DNA from 3 places in the Bacillus sp. UNCCL81 genome. Region 1 is predicted to be linked to each of the others. Evidence: predicted binding sites of a transcription regulator. Region 1 holds the regulator's gene; each other region holds the start of a gene.
What was found. The regulator Rex, encoded in region 1, represses fermentation and respiration genes when NADH is low (regulators of the CRP and FNR family bind a similar motif). The targets are predictions, from matches to a motif close to TTGTGAAATATTTCACAA.
Positions count from the first base shown of each region.

Region 2: BM319_RS20375 (L-lactate dehydrogenase) is a predicted target of Rex. The motif match lies at 1,171-1,188, and genes of this name have one in related genera.
Region 3: BM319_RS15040 (cytochrome ubiquinol oxidase subunit I) is a predicted target of Rex. The motif match lies at 1,645-1,662, and genes of this name have one in related genera.

Region 1 covers NZ_FOMF01000023.1:2,871-21,885, forward strand. Annotated here, with positions in the region: gene glpK (glycerol kinase GlpK) at 1-1,012, opposite strand, end outside; gene BM319_RS23855 (MIP/aquaporin family protein) at 1,031-1,855, opposite strand; gene BM319_RS23860 (glycerol-3-phosphate responsive antiterminator) at 2,166-2,723, opposite strand; gene BM319_RS23865 (NCS2 family permease) at 2,835-4,163, opposite strand; purine riboswitch at 4,334-4,433, opposite strand; gene guaA (glutamine-hydrolyzing GMP synthase) at 4,713-6,248, opposite strand; purine riboswitch at 6,395-6,497, opposite strand; gene BM319_RS23875 (DMT family transporter) at 6,688-7,035, shown strand; gene BM319_RS23880 (DMT family transporter) at 7,037-7,357, shown strand; gene BM319_RS23885 (peptidoglycan recognition protein family protein) at 7,398-8,156, opposite strand; gene BM319_RS23890 (hypothetical protein) at 8,304-8,705, opposite strand; gene BM319_RS23895 (ATP-dependent DNA ligase) at 8,938-9,789, shown strand; gene groL (chaperonin GroEL) at 10,210-11,835, opposite strand; gene groES (co-chaperone GroES) at 11,895-12,179, opposite strand; gene BM319_RS23910 (CPBP family intramembrane glutamic endopeptidase) at 12,454-13,125, shown strand; gene BM319_RS23915 (redox-sensing transcriptional repressor Rex) at 13,167-13,793, opposite strand; gene BM319_RS23920 (ABC-F family ATP-binding cassette domain-containing protein) at 13,955-15,880, shown strand; gene tsaD (tRNA (adenosine(37)-N6)-threonylcarbamoyltransferase complex transferase subunit TsaD) at 16,097-17,119, opposite strand; gene rimI (ribosomal protein S18-alanine N-acetyltransferase) at 17,116-17,568, opposite strand; gene tsaB (tRNA (adenosine(37)-N6)-threonylcarbamoyltransferase complex dimerization subunit type 1 TsaB) at 17,578-18,270, opposite strand; gene tsaE (tRNA (adenosine(37)-N6)-threonylcarbamoyltransferase complex ATPase subunit type 1 TsaE) at 18,251-18,718, opposite strand.
Region 2 covers NZ_FOMF01000011.1:111,992-114,661, reverse strand. Annotated here, with positions in the region: gene BM319_RS20390 (nucleotidyltransferase family protein) at 1-152, shown strand, start outside; gene rpmG (50S ribosomal protein L33) at 238-387, shown strand; gene BM319_RS20380 (5-formyltetrahydrofolate cyclo-ligase) at 504-1,067, shown strand; gene BM319_RS20375 (L-lactate dehydrogenase) at 1,265-2,212, shown strand; gene BM319_RS20370 (M15 family metallopeptidase) at 2,326-2,670, shown strand, end outside.
Region 3 covers NZ_FOMF01000006.1:248,432-251,101, reverse strand. Annotated here, with positions in the region: gene cydB (cytochrome d ubiquinol oxidase subunit II) at 1-47, opposite strand, end outside; gene BM319_RS15040 (cytochrome ubiquinol oxidase subunit I) at 44-1,441, opposite strand; gene BM319_RS15035 (chromate transporter) at 1,817-2,347, opposite strand; gene BM319_RS15030 (chromate transporter) at 2,344-2,670, opposite strand, start outside.

The DNA of each region.
Region 1 (19,015 bases):
TAGATTGAACTCTAGTAGCATATTCCTCACTATTACTAGCATCTTTAAACATGCGCATTCCATCACGTAACCATTGAATAGCGGAACCTGCTACGAAAATACTTCCTTCTAAAGCATATTCAACTTTTCCATTTAGGCCCCATGCAATTGTTGTTAATAAGCCATGATTAGATTTTACCGCTTTTTCACCAGTATTCATTAACATAAAACAACCAGTACCATAAGTATTTTTCGCCATTCCTTCGCTAAAGCAAGCTTGACCAAATAACGCAGCTTGTTGGTCACCAGCTATCCCTGCAATAGGTACATTTTGACCAAAGAAATGGTAATCAACAGTATGGCCATATACTTCAGAAGAAGATCGTACTTCTGGAAGCATACTTTTTGGTACCGTTAGCATTTCAAGTAGCTCATCATCCCAACTTAAGTCATGAATGTTATACATTAATGTACGTGATGCATTTGAATAATCCGTAACATGTACATTGCCTCCAGATAATTTCCATACAAGCCAAGTATCAATTGTTCCAAATAATAATTCACCACGTTCTGCTTTCTCTCTTGCACCTTCTACATTATCTAGAATCCACTTAACTTTTGTTCCAGAGAAATAGGCATCAATTAAAAGACCTGTTTTTTCACGAACAACCTCTCCATAGCCTTTCTCTTTTAGATCATCACATATCTCACTCGTTTGACGTGATTGCCACACGATTGCATTATAGATTGGTTTTCCAGTTGTTTTGTCCCACACAACTGTTGTTTCGCGTTGATTTGTAATACCTATACCTACAATTTGCTCAGGTTTTACATCTGCTTCACTTAAACAAGTAGCAATAACAGCTAAAATTGACCCCCAAATTTCTTGCGCATTATGCTCAACCCATCCTGGCTTTGGAAAATGCTGTGTAAATTCTTTTTGTGCAACATGGACTATTTTGCCATTTTTATTAAATAGAATTGCACGAGAACTTGTTGTACCTTGATCTAAAGAAAGAATGTATTTATTCATAATCGTCCCATCTCCTCATTAAGCTACTACTTTTCTATTATTTGTATGACTTTGACTCTTTTTACTTGTTAAATAAGAAACTATTAAAATACCAACTGTTACAATTCCTAAATAAATAATTGCAGAGTTATGCTTACCTTCAAAAATAATTTGATAGAATAATCCTGCAAGTGATCCTCCTAATGCTGGCCCAACAACTGGAATCCATGCGTATTTCCAATTTGAACCCCCTTTACCAGTAATAGGTAATAAAAAGTGTGCAATGCGAGGTCCTAAGTCACGAGCCGGATTAATTGCATAACCAGTCGTTCCGCCTAATGATAAACCAATGCTAACAATTAAGAAACCTACGATAAAAGGATTTAAACCATCTGCAAATTTATTTGAACCAATTGCTAAAATACCAAAAACTAAGATGAACGTTCCAATCAATTCACTTAAAAGATTTGCAAATGTATTAGGAATAGCAGGACCCGTTGCAAATACACCTAATTTTGTTCCTGGATCTTCTGTTTCTTTCCAATGAGGTAGATAATGTAAATAAACAATTGTTGCTCCGATCATAGCACCAATCATTTGTGCTGCAATGTATTCGGGTACTTGACTCCATGGAAATGAGCCTTTAAAAGCTAATGCTAAAGTAACAGCTGGATTTAAATGCGCTCCACTAATACTTCCTACTGCATAAACAGATATTGCAACTGCTAGACCCCATCCTAGAGTTATTACAATCCAACCTGAATCCTTAGCAAATGATTTTTTTAAACTTACACCTGCACAAACTCCTCCACCTAAAACAATTAGCAAAGCAGTTCCAATTAATTCCCCTAAAAATCCTGACATAATTTCACTCCATCCACATTCAATTTAAGATTAAGTTTTCTCGTGAGCGAAAATAAATCGAATGGCCATTCTTTTTAATAATAACTCTGTTAATATAGAAAAGAAGTATTGAGACAACGAGTATGATATTAGTGCATACCAATTATTAACTGAGCCTAAAAACAAAAAGACCCACAATCAATCAGCTTCTATTAATAAATAGAAACAATTAATTGTGGATCTCTTCATTTCTCCGTCACGTTTATTAACTTGTCTTTTATGCTAACCTCAAATGAAAGCGGTGTCAACAAGAATTTTCACATTTCTGCCATTATTTTAGGAATTTTTTCCATAAGTCTTTATCCGATGTTGTAATTGCAGTAGCACCAGCATTTAAAGCTGCATCCACATCTTCAACAGTTCTTATAAATCCACCAGCTAAAATAGGTATACCAGTTCTTTCTTTTACCTCTCCAATAACATTCGTAAGCGCTCCTGGTAACACTTCAATGTAATCGGGCTTTGTTTTTTCTAATAACAAAAAACTTTTTTCCATTGCTCCGGAGTCAATCAAAAAGATCCGTTGGATGGCAATAACCCCTTTTTGCTTAGCCTTTAAAATAACATTGGATTTTGTAGAAAGTAATCCATCTGGCTTGTATTCTTGACAAAGAAATTCCGCTGCATGCCCATCACTTTGTAAACCATGTATAAGGTCGACATGTAAAAATACTTTCTTTCCATGTTGCTTAGCAAGAGAAACTACACTTTTCAATTGACCAATATGAATATCAAGAATAACAATATATTTATACGGTGTAGTTAATAATTTTTCTAAATCCTTTATTTTTCTAACGGCTGGTAGAATCTTTTGTTCATGAAAATCCATCAATATTACCCCTATAGAATTTTTTACTTTTATAGTACACAATTAAAAAAAAAAGAAAAAGCCTGTACAATGAAAGAATTTTCATTGTACAGACTATTTTTAACTTTAGATCTACTCTCTGAAATACGCTAAGAATAATAGGAATACTACAAACAACACATACATTACAGGATGAATTTTTTTCGCTTTTCCAGCAGCAATCATTGAAATCGGATAGAAAATGAATCCAACTGCGATACCAGTTGCAATACTATAAGTTAGAGGCATTGCAATAATTGTAAAGAATGCTGGAACAGCAATTTCGAACTTTTTCCAATCAATTTGACCAATTGATGAAACCATTAAAACTCCGACTACGATTAAAGCAGGTGAAGTTACCGCTGCAGTTACTACTCCTAAAAGTGGTGCGAAGAATAATGCTAATAAGAAAAGAATACCTGTTACTACTGCTGAGAATCCAGTACGTCCACCAGCAGCTACACCAGCAGTTGACTCAATATAAGAAGTAGTAGTACTTGTACCTAAAGTTGAACCAACTACTACAGCAGTTGCATCAACCATTAATGCTTTACCAGCTCTTTCAAGTTTGTTTTCTTTTAATAATCCAGCTTGGTTAGCTACAGCTACTAATGTACCAGTTGCATCAAAGAAATCTACAATAAAGAAAGTTAATACTACAGCAAACATTTTACCTGAAGAGAAAACATCTGGAATATGTTTAATTGCTTGACCAAATGTTGGAGCAATACTTGGTACTGGACCAACAACTGAAGATGGTAAGTCGATAATTCCAAAAATCATACCTGCGATTGCAGTAATGATCATACCTAAAAATACACCGGCTTTTATTTTTCTAGCCATTAAAACTACAGTAATAACTAAACCGAAAATCGTTAATAAAACAGCAGGTTCATTTAATTTACCAAGTGATACGAATGTCGCAGGGTTACTTACGATAATACCTGAGTTTTTTAAACCGACAAAAGTAATAAAGAATCCAATACCGCTACCAATTGCTAATTTTAATTCAATTGGAATTGCATTTATAATTTGTTCACGAAGACCAGTTAATGAAAGAATGATAAAAATGATACCTGATACGAATACGCCAGCTAATGCTGTTTGCCATGGAATACCCATTCCAAGAACTACGTTAAAAGCAAAGAATGCATTTAATCCCATACCTGGTGCTAAAGCAATTGGATATTTCGCATATATACCCATTAAAATCGATCCGTATGCTGCAGCTAATGATGTAGCTACAAAGATTGCCTCTTTATTCATTCTTAAAGCTTCTGGGAAATCCTTAATATCTGATAATGATAAAATTGATGGATTTACAAATAAAATATAAGCCATTGCTAAGAATGTAGTTAAACCAGCAATTGTTTCTTGACGATATGATGTGCCTAACTTGTTGAACTCAAAATAATTACTGATACGTTCTTTCATGTGATCCTCCTAAGTTTTAGTCTTAAAAGTCGGTCTCTATTTTATAAAATAGAAAAGGCACTTTTACACAAAGGTAAAAGCGCCTATCACGAGCAGTTTCATTCTGAAGTTATTAACCCTAGAATAATAGAATAATAGCAACATAGTGGGTTAATTACTTTCAGAAATCATTACTTCGTAGTCCGCCATTTTACGGTGGCGGGTAGAGACGCTAGTCCATATTTACTAGCCTATACGACAAGTTTTGACAAATTATTTATTTAATTTACATCCTTATATTACAATCAGTTTTAGTTAGTGTCAACAAAAAAACGAACATTTTTTATAAAATATTCGTTTTCGTTCGTTTTTACCATATTTTAGTTATTCTATTATACTTAATCATTAGGATATTCACGTATCAGTAAAATAAATCATGTAATTCACTGTAAATTCTAATAATTATTGTACTATAAATTGATCAATAATAAAAATTTTTAAAACTCTAATTACAAAAAAAAGCTATAATCCCTTAGAAGAGATTATAGCCGTTTTAAATTATTCCCACTCAATCGTTGCAGGTGGCTTACTAGTTACATCATAAACTATACGGTTTACGTGTTTAACTTCATTTACAATACGAGTTGAGATTTTTTGTAGTACATCCCAATCAATACGTGCCCAGTCAGCAGTCATTCCATCGATCGACGTAACTGCACGAATACCTACTGTGTAATCATACGTACGTTCGTCACCCATTACACCAACACTACGGATGTCAGGTAATACCGTGAAATATTGCCAAATTTCTTTATCTAAACCAGCTAAAGCAATTTCTTCACGTAAAATTGCATCTGATTCACGAACGATTTCAAGTTTTTGATCAGTAATTTCACCTAATACACGAATTCCTAGACCTGGTCCTGGGAATGGTTGTCTCCAAACGATTGCATCTGGAATTCCTAATTCAGTTCCAACTGCACGTACTTCGTCTTTAAATAATGTATTTAAAGGCTCAATTAACGTGAATTGCATGTCTTCAGGTAATCCACCTACATTATGATGTGATTTGATTGTTTGAGCTGTAGCCGTACCGCTCTCGATAATATCTGTATAAAGAGTTCCTTGAGCTAAGAAATCCATACCTTCTAATTTAGCTGCTTCATCATCAAATACATAGATGAATTCATTACCGATAATTTTACGTTTTTCTTCTGGATCAGAAACGCCAGCAAGTTTACTTAAGAAACGCTCTCTAGCATCTACTTTAATTACATTCATGTTGAAGCCTTCGCTAAACGTCTTCATAACGCCTTCAGCTTCATCTTTACGTAATAAACCATGGTCAACGAAGATACATGTTAATTGATCACCAATTGCTTTGTGAATTAATACTGCAACTACTGAAGAATCAACACCACCACTAAGTGCACAAAGTACTTTTTTGTCGCCAACAGTATTACGAATATTTTCAAGTTCAACTTCAATGTAGTTTTTCATTGACCAGTTTGCTTCACATTCGCAAATATTGAATACGAAATTCTTTAATAGATCATTTCCATATTCAGAGTGACGAACTTCCGGGTGGAATTGTACACCATACATTTTTTTAGCTTCGTTACTCATTGCAGCGATTGGGCAAGAAGCACTAGTTGCATCTACAACGAATCCTTCTGGTTGTTGCATTACTTTATCACCGTGGCTCATCCAAACTACATGGTCTGAAGGCAGGTCTTTTAATAAAGCAGACGGATTTTGAATATTTAATTCAGCTTTACCGTATTCACGTTGGTCAGCTCTAGCTACCGTTCCGCCAAAATGTTGCGTCATTAACTGCATTCCGTAACAAATACCTAAGATTGGAATTTCTAAATCAAAAATTGCTTCATCACAGAAAAAAGCATTTTCGCCATATACGCTATTTGGTCCGCCAGAGAAAACGATCCCTTTAGCACCCATTTGCTTAATTTCCTCTGCAGTTATTGTATGAGGACGTAATTCACTATAAACGCCAAACTCACGGATACGTCGTGCTATAAGTTGGTTATACTGACTTCCAAAATCTAGTACTACAATTGTGTCATGTTGTTGCAAAACGGTCACCCCATCTATATATATTGAATTAACGTATCAGTTAAACTGATACTATTTTTCCCAAAAAAAATAAAAAAAGCCGATTTTCTACTCTTTTTACATACGAAAAATACGCATAAGAAGGCAGAAAATCAGACTTAAATTAAACAAAGTCAGACTGCCTTCATAGTCAGGGCATGTTACGGCGCCCCGGTAGAGACTCTCGACCCGTATTGTCGAGGATATATGAAGAATAATGACGAATATTGTATTATTGTCTCATTCTAACAATGTATAATTTTTCGGTCAAGGTATTTCAATGCATAAAAAAAATAAATTTTTGTGGAAACGTTACAACTTGTCATGAATAAGATTATAGTGTATCTTTTAACTAACGAACGGTAGGTAGTTTATCGAGTCAAAATCATTTATTTAGTCTGCTATAAAGGGGAGATATTTTATGAGTTGGATTTACTTAGTTATAGCGGGGGTTTCCGAAATTGCCTGGGCATTTGGACTAAAATACTCAGAAGGATTTACAAATTTGTTGCCAACAATTTTAACGATTGCTGGGATCCTGTTCAGCTTTTATTTATTTTCAAAAGCAATAAGAGATATTCCAATAGGTACTGCCTACGCAGTTTTTACAGGAATCGGTGCCGCTGGGACAGTTATTATTGGAATGTTATTTTTAAATGAATCTGCCTCTATATTGAAAGTTGTTTTGGTAATTACATTATTATCCGGAATTATTGGCTTAAAATTAACTTCAGATGATAAAAAAGCAGAGAAAGGAGATGCAGCATAAAATGGCTTGGTTATTTTTATTTATTGCGGGTTTGGGTGAAGTCGGCTTTGTCATTTTTATGAAGCTATCGAATAATTTTAAAAAACTTAACTACTCCATTTTGTGTATTCTATCTGGATGGACTAGTTTTTACTTATTATCAAAGGCCTTAAAGGTTATACCCGTCGGAACAGGCTATACAATCTGGACTGGTATAGGTGCCGCTGGTTCTGTTTTAATAGGCATGTTGTTCTTTTATGAATCACGTGAATGGAAAAGACTATTATTTATCACATTGGTAATTGGTTCTGTTATTGGTTTAAAAATCATCTCACCTCATTAAAAAAATCCCTATTTGAAAAAGAAATAGGGATTTTTGTCTTTTAAAACAGCTTTCCCCAAGTGTTTTTTCCAACAATTCCATCGACAACTAGTCCATTACTTGCTTGAAATTTTTTAACTGCATTTTCAGTAACTGGTCCAAAAATTCCATCTGCTGTTATTTTTAGTTTTTGTTGAACCTTTTTTACAGATTCACCTCTTGATCCTTCTTTTAAAATACCAGGGTATGGAATTGAATCTGTCTGAGTTATCGGGGGATTTAAGATGGCATTCACTTGTGCTTTAAACTCGTTAAATTGCTCTGGGTGGTCTATGAAGGTTTTTGGACATGGCTTATGTGTTATGTCATAATGTCTTACAATGTCATTTGCATTTAATTTAAACATCTTACATAATTCAGCAATTACTCTGATCGTACGTGTTAATGTGTATTGTGAAATAGTACCATCCTTTTCGACACACATTTCAACTCCAATTGAAAGCTTATTTGCGTTCGGAGCTAGTGCATCAACCCCTCTAAATACACCACCATTACTATTTCTTTCATAATGATCATTTGCATGATAAGCTACTTCATCAAGCGGAATAATACAGATTGCCTCTTTCGAATCAACAAAAATATGAGCAGATGCATATGTTTTATTTTTAATCGCTATACCGTTAAAATACCTTTGGTGACTTTGTGCACTTGCCCCCGGATTGGCTGTCCAATGCAGCACAATTTTTCTAACTTCTTTCAATTTTATTGACGGCCTCGTATACTTGTTCATCGAAATATAATCATTTCTCCAAGTTGCCAAAATTAGCACTCCTTTTCAATATTGGCATGTCCAAACAATTTCCATCCGAATACTTGGACATGTATATTAATACAGTATTCTAAAAGATAAAATTCGTTACATAAAAAAAGAGAGTATTAGATACTCTCTCGGAATACTTGATACTAATTACTTTTTTAGTGGTTTAACATAAATTGCTTGTGAAGAATTAACAGATATACATCCATCCAAATCCTTCTCTTTTAACAATCCCAAATTAATAGCAGACTTGATCTTATCTCCATCTGGTTTTCTTACAATTTGTATTAAATCAGTCAAGTTTAGTTCTTCTAATTTATGAATTGTCTTATCTTCATTAAATTTCTCTTTTTTTCTTATGATTCGTTCAAGTTTTAAATTATTAATAATTAGTTCACCTTTTTCATTCATTCCAACTTGATGATCAAAGTATCCATGAAAAATCTTTTGTAATTCTTCTAACTGATTTTCAATATCTTTCTTTTTTTGACTCAAATCATAGTACTCGTTCAACATCGGTTCGGTAATTTTGAAATTATTTTTCCTCCCCATTTCATAACACCACTTTTCATTAGAAGATAATTAATCTTATTGTGAAATTAGACGAGTTATGACTTGAAATACATTAGAAATAAAAGTACATTAACTAGTGGAAGACTAAAAATAGAATGAATTATTGCTATAAAAGAAAATAAGAAAATTTATGTTATTTATATATATCAAATCAAAAAGAAAGGAATCTTGATTATGTTGAAAAGCAACAATCATGATAGCGAAATGAAAAATGTTTATTGAACCAATGCTATTACAAAATGCTGATAAACCATTTGACTCTGATCAACATTATTTTGAATTGAAATCAAATGGTGTTCGAATGATGCTTGAAAGGCAAAATGGAAAGAATAAACTTTTTAATCGAAATGGTACGGAGATTACAGAGAGAATCCCTGAACTCGAAAATATCGAATTAGATGATTGTTACTTAGACGGTGTTTTAGTTTGTTATAATGACGGCAGAGAGGATTTTGAAGCTGCAACCAATCGAGTAAGTTTTATTCAAGAATACAAAATAATACAAGGAAGCAAACAATTTCCATTAACATATATCGTTTTTGATATTTTACGCCTTAAAAATAAAAACTTAATGAAAGAACCTTTATCTTATCGAAAAAAAATCCTTTCAGAAACTATAGTAGATCAAGAATCAATTAAAAAAAGTTTTTATATCGAGTCGGAAGGTGAGATGTTTTTTGAGCAAATTAAAACGCTCGGACTAGAAGGTATAGTAGCTAAATTAAAAGATTCCACTTATATACCAGCACATCGATCACTAAATTGGTTAAAGATCATTAACTGGAGATATAGTAACTACTATATAACGGGATATAAAAAACAAGGAATGGGATTATTAATCTCGGAATTAAAAAATGGTGAGTATGTAAATGTAGGGATAGTAGAGTTTGGGATGAATATCGGCCAAAAAACAGCTTTCTTTAGTCTAACCAAGCATATAAAAACTGGAGAAGACAAAAATTATATTTATGTAGAACCGTTAGTTCGATGTGTGATAAAAAGTAGAGGTCAATTAAATAGCGGAGAATTAATTGAACCAATTTTCCATGATTTTATCGTTTAAAAATAACTTTTTTTAAAGTAATGATCTACCCCCCTTTAAATGTAGAAAGTATTAGTAGCTTTTTACTTATATGAAGGGGTTTATTTTTTTCTATCTAAATATAAGCCATAATATGATCAACCAAAATGGTATAGAAAATAAAAGACCAAAAAGGCATCCTCTATATAAACCAAAATTCATCTAAATCATCCTTAAAAAGTTATTTGATATAATTGCAATATTGCATCAAAGATTTTCTGCTTTTATCAAATTTACTATACATATTTAAACGATATTTAGTCAATAAAGCCTTAGTCTTATTTAATTCAATTTCTCCAATCAAATACCTGTTAGTTATTCTCATTATCGACTACACCGATTGTAAAAGTCTTGCAATTATATGCAAAAAAAACCCTTGATTGCTCAAGGGTTTATTCTTTATTACATCATGCCGCCCATACCCATGCCGCCCATGTCAGGCATTGCTGGAGCATTTTTCTCAGGGATATCAGCTACTACTGCTTCAGTTGTTAAGAACATAGCTGAAACAGATGCTGCGTTTTGAAGTGCAGAACGTGTAACTTTAGTTGGGTCAACGATACCTTCTTCAATCATGTTTACCCATTGTCCGTTAGCAGCATTGAAACCAACGCCAACTTCCGCACTTTTTAATTTCTCAATAATTACTGATCCTTCTAGACCAGCATTTGTAGCGATTTGACGAACTGGAGCTTCAAGTGCACGTAATACGATGTTGATACCTGTTGCTACGTCACCTTCTGCTTCGATTGCAGCTACTTTATTATATACGCTCATTAATGCAGTACCACCACCAGCTACAATACCTTCTTCAACTGCAGCGCGTGTAGAGTTTAATGCATCCTCAATACGTAATTTACGCTCTTTTAATTCAGTTTCAGTTGCAGCACCAACTTTGATTACTGCTACACCACCAGCTAATTTAGCTAAACGCTCTTGTAATTTTTCGCGATCAAATTCAGAAGTAGTTTCTTCTAATTGAGCACGGATTACGCCGATACGTCTTTGGATTGCTTCAGTTTCACCAGCACCTTCAACGATTGTAGTGTTTTCTTTTGTTACTACAACTTTTGAAGCACGACCTAATTGAGTGATGTTAGTTGTTTTAAGATCTAATCCTAATTCTTCTGTAATCACTTCACCGCCAGTTAAGATCGCGATATCTTCTAACATTGCCTTACGACGGTCACCGAAGCCAGGAGCTTTAACAGTAACTGCATTGAACGTACCACGTAATTTATTTACGATGATTGTTGCTTGTGCTTCGCCTTCAACATCCTCAGCAATGATTAATAGTGGTTTACCTTGTTGAACAACTTGCTCAAGTACTGGTAAAATTTCTTGAATGTTTGTTACTTTTTTATCTGTGATTAAAATATATGGATTTTCTAATTCAGCGACCATTTTCTCTGAATTTGTAACCATGTAAGGAGAAGAGTATCCACGGTCAAATTGCATACCTTCAACTACTTCTAATTCAGTTGTGAAACCTTTTGATTCTTCAAGAGTAATAACTCCATCGTTACCAACGCGCTCCATTGCTTCAGCAATTAATTGTCCAACTTCTGGATCCGCTGAAGAAATTGCAGCAACTTGTGCGATTGACTCTTTACCTTCAATTGGTTTTGAGATTGTTTTTAATTCTTCGATTGCTACAGCAACTGCTTTTTCGATACCTTTACGGATACCCATTGGGTTTGCACCAGCAGTTACGTTTTTAAGACCCTCACGAATCATAGCTTGAGCTAAAACTGTCGCAGTTGTTGTACCGTCCCCAGCAACATCATTCGTTTTGCTAGCAACTTCTGCAACTAATTTTGCACCCATATTTTCAAATGCATCTTCTAATTCGATTTCTTTTGCGATTGTAACACCATCATTTGTAATTAATGGAGAACCGAATTTTTTCTCAAGAACTACGTTACGTCCTTTTGGTCCTAAAGTTACTTTTACAGCATCAGCTAAAGCGTCTACACCACGTAACATTGCGCGACGTGCTTCTTCACCAAATCTAATGTCCTTTGCCATGAAAATGACCTCCTTATAATATAAAAAATATATTTTTTAATTTAAGTATTATTATTTTATTAACCTATGATTGCAAGTATATCGTTTTCGCGAAGTACTAAGTATTCAGTACCACCGTACTTAACTTCTGTTCCTGAATATTTAGAGAAGATAATGCGGTCACCTACAGATACTTCTAAAGCTACGCGCTCACCATTTTCAAGTACTCGGCCAGTACCTACTGCAACAACTTTGCCTTCTTGTGGCTTTTCTTGTGCACTACCTGGTAACACGATACCACTAGCAGTTTTTTCTTCAGACTCAACAAGCTCAATTACAACACGATCACCTAATGGCTTTAACATGTGTAATACCTCCTCAATAATCAAATCATTATTTTTTAGCACTCATGTATATTGAGTGCTAACACAATTATTAGTTTAAATAATATCAAAAAATTTTGCAAGCCCGAAGCAGGCACTTTTCTTGTCGAAATTTAATAAGTTTTTTTCTTTACAATCAAAAGTAAAATAAAAAGTGAAAATTTCTTTTAAGAAACATAAGAAACGAGTAAAATAATGTACGTGTTGTTATAAACCTTTGGGTTCTGAAAAATATCAACACAAAGGAGCTATCGTATTGAAAACTAGAGATTTATGGATTTTATTAACGTATGTCGTTCTTCAATATTCAGCGGTATTTGGAGTGCCCTATTTATTAAATAGTAACTTATACGCTGGAGTGGATCAGAAAACGGCTTCTCTTGAAGCAGTGGCATTATGGGGTTGTATTAGTTTCGTAACTGGATTAATTATTATCCTTATCTTATTACATAAGCCCATTTATGAAGGAATAAAGCATTTAAAAACTAATTATCGTACAATAATAAATTGGGTTGTTTTAGGTTACTTCATAACAATGCTAAATCAAATTGTTTGTAATTTAATTTTAATTTATGTGTTTCATTTACATAAGGGCTCAGAAAATACTCAAAATATCATAAACATTGCAAAGCTTAATCCGGCTTTTATTATCATCCCAAGTCTAGTTGCACCAATTTTAGAAGAGATTATTTTTCGTCGAATCATTTTTAAGAGGCTTTATAATCGTTTACCATTTATTATATCTGCTGGAATTAGTTCAGCGATCTTTTCGCTTATGCACGGTGACTTGCCCTTCTTTTTATCTTACTTTCTAATCGGTTTTGTATTTTGTTACTTGTATAAACGAACAAACTCAATTATGGTACCAATCTTAACACATATGTTAATGAACTCTTTTGTCGTTTTTCAGCAAATCAATTTACATTAAAAACCCCCAATTCTTTTGGGGGTTTTTGTATTAATATAAATTTATTGTTGTAAAAAATATGCCAATGTTTGCAGTTCAACTGCTAAGTCTATATGATGAATGCGAATATGTTCTGGTACACTAATTCGTGCAGGTGTGAAATTTAAAATACCTCTAATATTTTTTCCATTTAATCGATCAGCTATTGATTGTGCTACAGGTGCAGGAACAGTTAAAATAACGATTTGAATATCTTCATTCATAACTTCCTCTAGATTATCTAGATTATAAACGGGTACTCCACCTATTTCAGTACCAATTTTATTTGGATCAATATCAAATGCCATCTCAATTTTTGTATTATTATTTTTTATAAAATTATAGTGTAAGAATGCAGTTCCTAAATTACCAACACCAATTAATGCAACTTTCATAACTTCATGCTGGTTAAGCGCTTTCGAGAAAAAAGTTAATAAATAATTTACGTTATAGCCATAACCTTTTTTACCAAGTGCTCCAAAATAAGAAAAATCTCTTCTGATTGTAGCGGAATCTACCTTTACTGCTTCACTTAACTCTGCTGAAGAAACTCTTTGTTTACCTGATAAAGACAAATTCTTTATAAAACGGTAATATAAAGGTAGACGTTTAGCAGTAGCTTGTGGAATTTTAATTTGTTCCGAATCCATTTTTTAATCCCCCACTTACTGTAATTCTTTTTACTATGGTGTGTAATTTAACTTTATTTTAGTAATAAAGTACTTGTTCTAATGTAAAATATACACTATATTTAAGAATTTTGACAGTCTACAGTTACATACATAAAAAATTTTGCAATGAGGTGTTATCCATGATTCTTTTACAAGTAAATAATGTCTCAAAGTATTTTGGTAGTGACATTATACTTTCAAATATAAAATTAGAAGTTCAAACGAGTGATCGCGTTGCCATTGTTGGTCGAAATGGTGCGGGAAAATCTACATTATTGAAAATCATAGCAGGTGAAATATCTTATGATGGCGGTGAAATAAATAAACCTAAAGATGTTACTGTAGGCTACCTAGCCCAAAACACTGGTTTACAAAGCAATCAAACGATTTGGGAAGAATATTATTCTGTTTTCAATCATTTAGTAGAGATGCAAGACAATATGAGAAAATTAGAAGTTAAAATGACAAGAGAGGATGTCTATTCTAACCAAGCCGTTTATGACAAGGTTATGAATGAATATGATCATCTTCAATATACTTTCAAAGAAAACGGTGGTTACCAGTTTGAAGCAGATATTCGTTCAATTATTAGTGGTTTAGGTTTTAGTAATGAAGATTACGAAACAAAAATTTCTTCGTTAAGTGGTGGACAAAAAACAAGACTGGCATTAGGTAAGCTATTGTTGACGAAGCCTGACTTGTTAATTTTGGATGAGCCTACTAACCATTTAGATATTGACACTCTTAGTTGGTTAGAGCGCTACTTACAGTCATACCCTGGTGCAGTATTAATCGTTTCCCACGATCGATATTTCCTTGATCAAGTTGTTAATATTGTTTATGAAATATCTAATCATAAGCATCAACGATTTGTTGGTAATTATAGTAAGTACCTTGAGCTAAAGGCAGCTCAATATGAACAAGAGTTAAAACAGTTCGAAAAGCAACAAGAGGAAATCTCTAAACTTGAAGATTTTGTGCAGCGTAATATTGCACGTGCATCAACTACAAAAAGAGCTCAAAGTCGTAGGAAACAATTAGATCGAATGGTTCGATTAGACAGGCCACTTGGAGACGAGTCTTCTGCTAATTTTTCATTTGCAATTGAAAAACAAAGCGGTAATGATGTGTTGTCTGTACAAGATTTATTTATTGGCTATGATCGTATCCCAACAATTGATCAGCCGATGAGATTCGTTCTGAATCGAGGCGATAGTGTCGCATTAGTCGGTCCAAATGGTGTTGGTAAATCGACATTACTTAAAACAATTATTGGAGATTTAGAAAAATTACAGGGTACGATTGATTTTGGTGCAAATGTTTCAGTTGGTTATTATGATCAAGAGCAAGCAAAACTAACTTCTAATAAAAGAGTTTTAGATGAACTTTGGGATGATTATCCATTAAAGGCCGAACAAGAAATCCGAACAATATTAGGTAATTTTTTATTTTCTGGAGATGATGTAACAAAAATTGTTACTTCTTTAAGTGGTGGAGAAAAGGCAAGATTAGCTTTGGCTAAGCTTATGATGAAAAAAGCTAATTTCCTAATTCTGGATGAGCCTACTAACCACTTAGATCTAGATAGTAAAGAAGTATTAGAAAATGCTTTATTAGATTACCCTGGAACTATTTTATTTGTTTCTCATGATCGTTACTTTATGAACAGATTATCCACAAAAACTTTTGAACTAGCAAAAGCAGGATTATCAATTTATTTGGGTGATTATGACTATTACCAATTTAAGAAAAACGAAGCATTTGAAAAAGAACAAGCAGAAAAAGAGGCTACATTCTCACAAGTTAAACAAACTTCTCAACCAGTTTCTGATTATCAACAAGACAAAGAATTGAAGAAAAAAATCCGTCAAACTCAGCGCCGTATAGAGGAAATTGAGAGTAATATATCGCAAATTGAGCTTGATATAGAGACGATTGAACTAGAATTATGTAAGCCAGAGGTTTACGGTGATTTTCAATTAGTACAAGAATTAACAATTAAGAAAAATGATATCGAAGCTAAGTTAATAGACCTAATGGAAGAATGGGAAAACTTACAAGAATAATGTCTAAACGGATAAGCTTTTTGCTATCCGTTTTTTCTTATCTACATATTTATCCACATATATTCAATTATTATTTAGCTTTTACACAGGTTTATACACATTATCCACAGAAAAACAGTAATGTTATACACAATTTTGTGCACATAGTTTAATAAGTTTTTAACAAATAAAAAGTACTTATCCACATTTTATTAAAAAATTGTGAATAAGTACTTCTTACATATTTTCTAAATCCAAACCTGGATTCCCGTTTAATGCCAAATTACCTAGTTTTCCTTGTTTTAAACGAATAAATGCAGCAGCACCAATCATCGCAGCATTATCTGTACAAAGTGATAGTGGTGGTATAACTAATTCTATATTATTCAAAGCATTCATCTCTTCTTGTAATGTAGCTCTCAACCCTTTATTAGCTGCAACTCCTCCGGCTAATAAAACTTGTTTTACATCATATTCTTTTGCAGCTTGAATTGTTTTTGAAACAATTACTTCAATTACACTCTCTTGGAAACTTGCTGCCACATCAGCTGGTGATACTGCTTCGCCTCTTTGCTCAGCATTATGCATATAATTAATAACTGCTGACTTTAATCCACTAAAACTAAAATCATAGCTACCCTCGTCTAACCATGCTCTAGGAAAAGGAATGGTTGCATTTCCTTCTTGTGCGAGACGATCAATGTGAGGACCACCTGGATAAGGTAATTTAAGTGTTCTAGCAACCTTATCATAAGCTTCTCCTGCTGCATCATCCCTTGTTTCACCTATTACCTCAAAGACGCCATCTTCCTTCATGTAGACAAGCTCAGTATGTCCACCAGAAACTACTAAGGCTAATAGCGGATATTGCAGGGGCTGTACAAGTTGATTAGCATAAATATGACCTGCAATGTGGTGTACACCTATAAGCGGTAATCCATGTGCAAATGCAATTGCTTTTGCCGCATTTACCCCAATTAGTAACGCTCCAACAAGTCCTGGACCTTCTGTAACCGCAACTGCAGCTAGATCCTCATATTCTACCTGTGCTTGCTTCATTGCTTCTTCGATTACTAAAGTTATTTGCTCAACATGTAATCGTGAAGCAACTTCAGGTACAACTCCACCAAAACGTTTATGAATATCGATCTGAGTAGCTACTACATTACTTAAAATTTCATTTCCATTTTTAACAACTGCTGCTGAAGTTTCATCACAGCTTGTCTCTATAGCAAGAATTAAACAATTTTCATTTATCATTTCAAATTCACCCACATAACTAATGCATCCTCAAAATTATCTGTATAATAGCTTTTTCGAATACCACCATCTTGGAATCCCAGCTTTCGATATAGTCCCATTGCTACATGATTTGATACCCTTACTTCTAATGTTAATGTATCAGCTCCAAGATTTTTAGCAGTTTCCATTACCGCCCGAAGTAGCTTTTCGCCAAGACCTACTCCCCTATAATCTGGTAAAATAGCTATATTTGTAATATGTCCCTCGTCAATAACCACCCATAATCCACAATAACCAATTATTTTCTCATCAACTTCAGCCACTATATAATTAGCAAATTGATTTGAATATAATTCATTATAAAAAGCATCATATGTCCATGGTGTAGGGAATGATAGTTTTTCAATTTCTACTATTTGATCTAAATCTTCTTCTTTCATTTTACGAAAAGCAACCGATGAGATCATAATATCCTCCTACTTTTCTTGGCTTGCTAGCCAATTAGCTTCTGCTTCTGATAATCTTAAATATTCTGGTGCAAAATTATGAACTGATTCTTCTTTTTCTTCTAAGCTACATGTATACAGTTCACTTGGTCTCTGGTTATTCAAACTTTCTTTTGCAAAGACCGCTTGATCTTTTAAATGCTCAATAATAAATTCTTTATGAATTGATACATCATTACCAATAAATAAGATTTGTTCATTATAAGATTTAAGCTTTTCAATCCAGATACTTCGGTCAATATTGCAGTCTTCTAATACCTCATTAGTAACCTGTCCTCTAAAATCATAAAGACCTGTAAATAATAAGTTGCGTCTTGCATCAAATAATGGGCAAACTAATCCATTAAAATATCGTCCGTTAGCAGCTAATACCTTCAAACTTGAAACCCCGATAATTGGAATATTTAAAGTGAAAGCTAATGATTTAGCCACAGTGACACCAATGCGTACACCTGTATAAGAGCCTGGACCTTTTGCAACTACTATTTTAGATAGTTCCTTTGGTTTTATATTGCATTCTTCCATTAAAGTACTAATGGCTGGCATTAATCGTACAGAATGGTTTTTATTAATAAATGTTATCGTTTCTCCAATAACAGATTGATCTTTTATTAGACTAATTCCCATAACATTTGTAGATGTATCAATTGCTAAAACGGTCATTGTTTATTAACTCCTTACAAATAAATTCATACCTAGATCCACTTGGAATAAAAGTAATCATTCTACCATTTTCTTCATGAGTTATTATGATTTTTAAGAATTCATTTGGTAAGTAATCTGAAATTAAATGAGCCCATTCTACAACACAAACACCTTCACCCATAAAATACTCATCAAAGCCTAAATCTTCACTACTACCTTCTAAACGATAAACATCCATATGATATAGAGGAATTCTACCTTTATATTCTTTGATAATATTAAAAGTTGGACTATTAACCGTTCTTTTTACATCAAGACCTTTAGCAAAACCTTTTGTAAAGGTGGTCTTTCCAGCACCAAGATCTCCTTCTAATAATATTACATCTTTTTGTTGCACTAATTGTCCGAGAAAAAATGCAATTTCTTGAGTTTCTTCCTCAGTATTTGTATGTAAAACAATTTCCAATTACTTCACCACCAAAATTCTAACTCGTCTATTTCTAACTTTGCCATATTATATCATTTCAAAACATTAAGCGGATGTCAAACAGTAATATTCTTTTGAATAGTTTAAATAAATTATTGAAATTTATATTTAGGTTGTTTTCGTTTATTTTGTTACTTCTCTCGCATTGCGTATGTCGTAAGCAGTGTCTTCTAGTCGCATAGACTCCTTGTTGATCTCTTACCTACCATCCCACGTTTACTAATTAAGGTTGAGTTAAGCAGTCTTTGCTTTTGTCAGCTTCTGTTTTAAACAATT
Region 2 (2,670 bases), on a different contig from region 1:
TAATTGGCCCATATGTGTCGATTAGTTCTAATATTCGAATCGATTCAGGCAGTGTATTACATCATCAAGCTGTCTTTCAAAAATATACTCTGAATTATGAGAATAAGTTTGTACATAATTCAATAAAAAAAATATCAAAAGAAATACATTGAATCAATAAAAACTATGGAAATTATCGCGAAAGAATGTTATTATATACAAGTCTGATTATGTCACTATGTCAGGAGGGAAAATAAAATGCGCGTAAATATTACATTAGCATGTACAGAATGCGGAGATCGTAACTACATCACTACTAAAAATAAACGTAATAACCCAGACCGTCTTGAGCTTAAAAAATATTGCCCAAGACTTAAAAAAGTTACAGTTCATCGCGAAACAAAGTAAACAGTAGGAATTTTCCTACTGTTTTTTTATATTTAAATACTTATAATTTTAATTAGAATACATATCAGTAAAACTTACTTTAGAAAACTCGATTCTGACCTAAGGAGGCCAATATTATGGAAAAAAAAGAAATTAGAAATTCTATGATGAAAAACTTGAAAAATATTTCAGTTTCGGAAAGAGACGAAAAGTCGAAACAAATTATAGATAAATTATTAAATACTGAACAAATGAAGAGTGCAGACATAATAGCAACAACGATGCCGATGGAGCATGAAATAAATACTAAGTACTTAATCACTGCTTGTTGGAAAATGAATAAATCAGTTGTTGTCCCTAAATGCAACCATGAGACTAGAAAAATGCATTTTTACAAAATCAATTCATTTGATGATTTAAAGAAAGGTTATTTTGGAATACAAGAGCCGATCGAAGAAAAATGCGAGGAAATAAGAAAAGAACGTATTGATCTAATAATTGTTCCTGGAGTAGCATATACAAAAAATGGTGAACGACTAGGATATGGTGGTGGTTATTATGATCGCTACTTAGAAGATTATAATAAACAACTCTTAGCCTTAGCTTATGACATTCAAATTATTGATGAATTACCAACAGAAAAACATGACATTAAGATGCCGTTGGTTTTAACGGAATCAAGAATAATAGAAGCGATTTAATAAGTGAATAATGCGACACGATTTGTTTGAAAATAGGTAAAGACAGAATTAGATTCTTGTTGTAAAAAATTTAAATTTGTATTGGACTAATATTGTAACAAATTTGTAAAAAGTTTCACAAACTTTGAGTGAAAATACATATATAATATAGAAGTCCCAGTTACTTACACTTTAATTACACAAATGAGGTGGATATTATGTTACACAAAGAAATAAATCGTGTCGCACTTATCGGAACAGGAGCAGTTGGAGCTAGTTATGCTTTTGGTATGTTAAATAAAGGTGTTGCCGAAGAACTAGTTATGATTGATTTAAATAAAGATAAAGCGGAAGGGGACGCAATGGATTTAAGTCATTGCCTGCCTTTTGTAGATTCTCGAACAAAAATTTGGGCTGGAGATTACAGTGATTGTAAGGATGCGAGTTTAGTCGTCATTACAGCTGGAGCAGCTCAAAAGCCTGGAGAAACTCGCTTAGATTTAGTTGCAAAAAATTGTGCTATCTTTAAAGGAATCGTTGGAGACATTATGGCTTCAGGATTTGACGGTATCTTTTTAATTGCTACAAATCCAGTAGATATTTTAACTTATGCGACTTGGAAATTTTCAGGATTGCCAAAAGAAAGAGTAATCGGATCTGGTACTAGTTTAGATACTGCACGTTTTAGATATATGCTTGGTGATTATTTTAATGTTGACGCAAGAAATATCCATGGTTATATTATCGGTGAACATGGTGATAGCGAACTACCAGTTTGGTCTAAAACAAATGTTGGTACTTCACCAGTACACCATGTATTAAAGAAAAATCCAAAATACAGCCAAAGAGAGCTTGATGAAATCTTTTTAAATACACGTGACGCAGCATATCACATTATAAAGAAAAAAGGTGCAACATACTATGGAATTGGAATGGGCTTAGTAAGATTAACGAAAGCGATTCTAAAAAATGAAAATAGTATTATTACGGTTTCTGCATATTTAGATGGACAATATGGAGAACACGATATATACATTGGCGTTCCAGCAGTAATTAATCGTGGTGGAATTCGAGAAGTTGTTGAACTAGATTTAAATGAATTAGAGCAACGTCAGTTTAAAAACTCTGTAGAAACATTAAGAAAAACAATGGCACCTGTTTTATAAATTAGACAACAAGACCTCTTTCTATTTGAAAGAGGTCTTATTGTATAGATTATTTGAAAAATATGCCAACTTTTTATATTGTAAAAGTAACAAAAAGAATTAAGGAGGTAATTTTGAAAAAAATAAATAGTAAGTACGCATGGGTATTAATCGTAATATTCATTATTGGACTAGCTCTATTTTTTGGAAACCAAGAATTTTTTATTAATCATCTAAGAAAGCCTAAAGAAACTTCGATAAAATTTCCTAATTACGATGATACAGCGATCGAAGCCGAGAATGGATTATTAGCTGTAACGAATCCTACATCTAATTTAGTATTAGTTAATAAAGAAAGAAAGCTACCAGATGGGTATGAACCCCCTGATTTAGTTTACCCGGTCGTTCCTTTACATGGAGTAAATAAAGATAAGACATTAATGAGGAAAGAGGCAGCTCATGCTTTAGAAAAATTATTT
Region 3 (2,670 bases), on a different contig from region 1:
AATAAAACTGCTACAAGTAAAAACCATAATTCATTTAACTCAATCATACAATGGTAGCCTCCCTTTCAAACGGATCGACCGTAGGAACTTTTTCCGTTTCAACATCATGGTGTGTTCCTTTTTTAATTTCTTTCACAAACAAGTAAACTAAAACAGCTGCTAAAATTGCATACATTGTTGTAAAAGTTGTGATTGAAAAAATGAGTGATCCTTTTGAAACATTTGGTGATACAGATGCAGCAGTAGTCATTAAACCAAATACAGTCCATGGTTGGCGTCCTATTTCCGTCATAACCCATCCAGCTGTATTTGCAATGAACGGTAAAGAAATTAATAAAATTGATGCCTTTAAAAATAGATTTTTTGATTCTAATTTTTTACGATAGCTAAAATATAAACCTAGCATCGACATTAAAATCATAACCATTCCTGCTCCTGCCATAATTCTAAAGCTCCAGAAGGTTGTATTAACTGGTGGAATATAATTTCCAGGACCATATAATTTCTCGTATTGCTTTTGTAACGTATTCATACCAGGTACTTTACCTTCAAACTTCTCATAAGCTAGATAACTTAATAAATATGGTACTTCTACCTCGTATTTATTTTCTTTCTTTTTTGAATCAATTAGTCCAAAGACCATCCAACTTGCAGGGTCACCGCTGTCTTTCCATAGACCTTCACTTGCAGCCATTTTCATCGGCTGTGTTTTCATTAAATGCTTCGCTTGAGAATGTCCACTAAATGCAACACCAATTCCTGCAATTAGTGCGAACACCATTGCAAGATTAAACGCTTTTTTAAATAATTCCGTTTCCTGTTTTTTTAAGATTTTATACGCACTTACACCAGCAACAAATAACGCTCCAGTTGCTAATGCCCCAGCAATTGTGTGAGGAAACTCAACTTTAAGCTGTGGATTTGTTATGATTGCTAAGAAGTCGGTCATTTCTGCACGACCATTTTTAATCGCAAAGCCTACTGGCTCCTGCATGAAAGAATTGGCTGCTAAAATCCAAAACGCAGACATTACAGTTCCGAAAGCAACTAACCAAATGCACATTAAATGAATTTTTTTATTAAGTTTTTCCCAACCAAATATCCAAATTCCTAAAAATGTAGACTCCATAAAAAATGCTAAAAGTGCTTCAATTGCAAGTGGTGCTCCAAATACATCCCCTACAAAACGGGAATATTCAGACCAGTTCATACCGAACTGAAACTCCTGGATAATACCTGTCACAACACCAACCGCAAAATTAATTAAAAATAAGTGCCCAAAGAATTTTGTTAACTTTTTATAAGCCTCGTTATTTCGAAAAACATACAATGTTTCCATAATTGCAACCATAAATACTAAACCTATTGAAAGTGGCACAAATAAAAAATGGAAAATTGTAGTCGAACCAAATTGTATTCTTGCAAGCTCTAATACACTCACAGTACATCCCCCTTAGGATAAAAATCATTTCAAAAAAATTTTCATTAAGTCCGAGCAAAACTTTGAACATTTTTTCACAAATAATTCATTAAGTAAATTTTAGAGAACCACTCAATGGTACTCCTGTTACTTATAGTTTACTTTTCCAAAGGGGTTTTTGACTTAATCTTATTTGTCTAAATCGTGTCTATAAATTGTCTATTTTGTGACATGATTCACAATTACTGTTTAAGTTAATTTTTTATGATAAAATAATCGTCACTTTTTTATTCCTTAGCTTTGAGGTGATTAAACGAAAAAAAACATTATTGAAAACAACCCCATATTGGCATTGTTTCAATAATGTTCTGGTTAAACAAAAAGGCAGTTCATTAATTAAGATAAAAATACTGCACCATAAACAAGTGCCCCTCCAATTACATATGCAGGGTGAATTTTCCAACGTTCTAAAAATAACAGGGAAAGTACGCTAATAATAATTGTTTGTGTTACACCTACCCCATTATATGAATCGTTAAAAAAGTCAAAGGCCATAATGCCAAGTAAAACGGCGATTAAAGGCCTAACTAGTGAAGTCATCTTTTTGACTTTCGGTGAATTTTTATGCTTCATTAATATACTTAATAAAGCAATCATCAAGATTAGAGAGGGTGCGATTGATGCGAATAATCCGACAAAGGAGCCAAATACGCCTCCCTCAACATATCCGATATATCCAGCCATCTTTGTAGCAATCGGTCCTGGGAGGGCATTGCCCAGTGCAAGTACGTTACTAAATTCAACTGAAGTTAACCATCCATACTTATCAACAACTTCATTTTCAATAAGAGGGATCGAAGCTGGTCCTCCTCCGTATCCGAATATACCTGGTAAGAAAAATGCTAAAAATATTTTCCAATAAATCATGATGCCTTCACCTTCTTCTTCTTTTCATTTTTGCTTTTAGAGAAAAAGGCATATCCAACTAAACATCCAATTAAGATAGCAGGATGTACATTTAAAAAGTATAAAAGGATAAAACTAGCAACCACGATCAAACTAGTGATTTTCCAGCCAAGAGATTCTTTCGATTTCTCAATAAATTCCCATGTTAAAGTTGCTAACATTACTCCCACTACTGGAACAACTGCATTCGACATGCCTTGTACCCAGGCAACACCTTTAAAGTGATTTAGTGTTGATAATAGTAGCATAAGTAGGAAAACAGTCGGTAGAGTTGTTGCTATGAT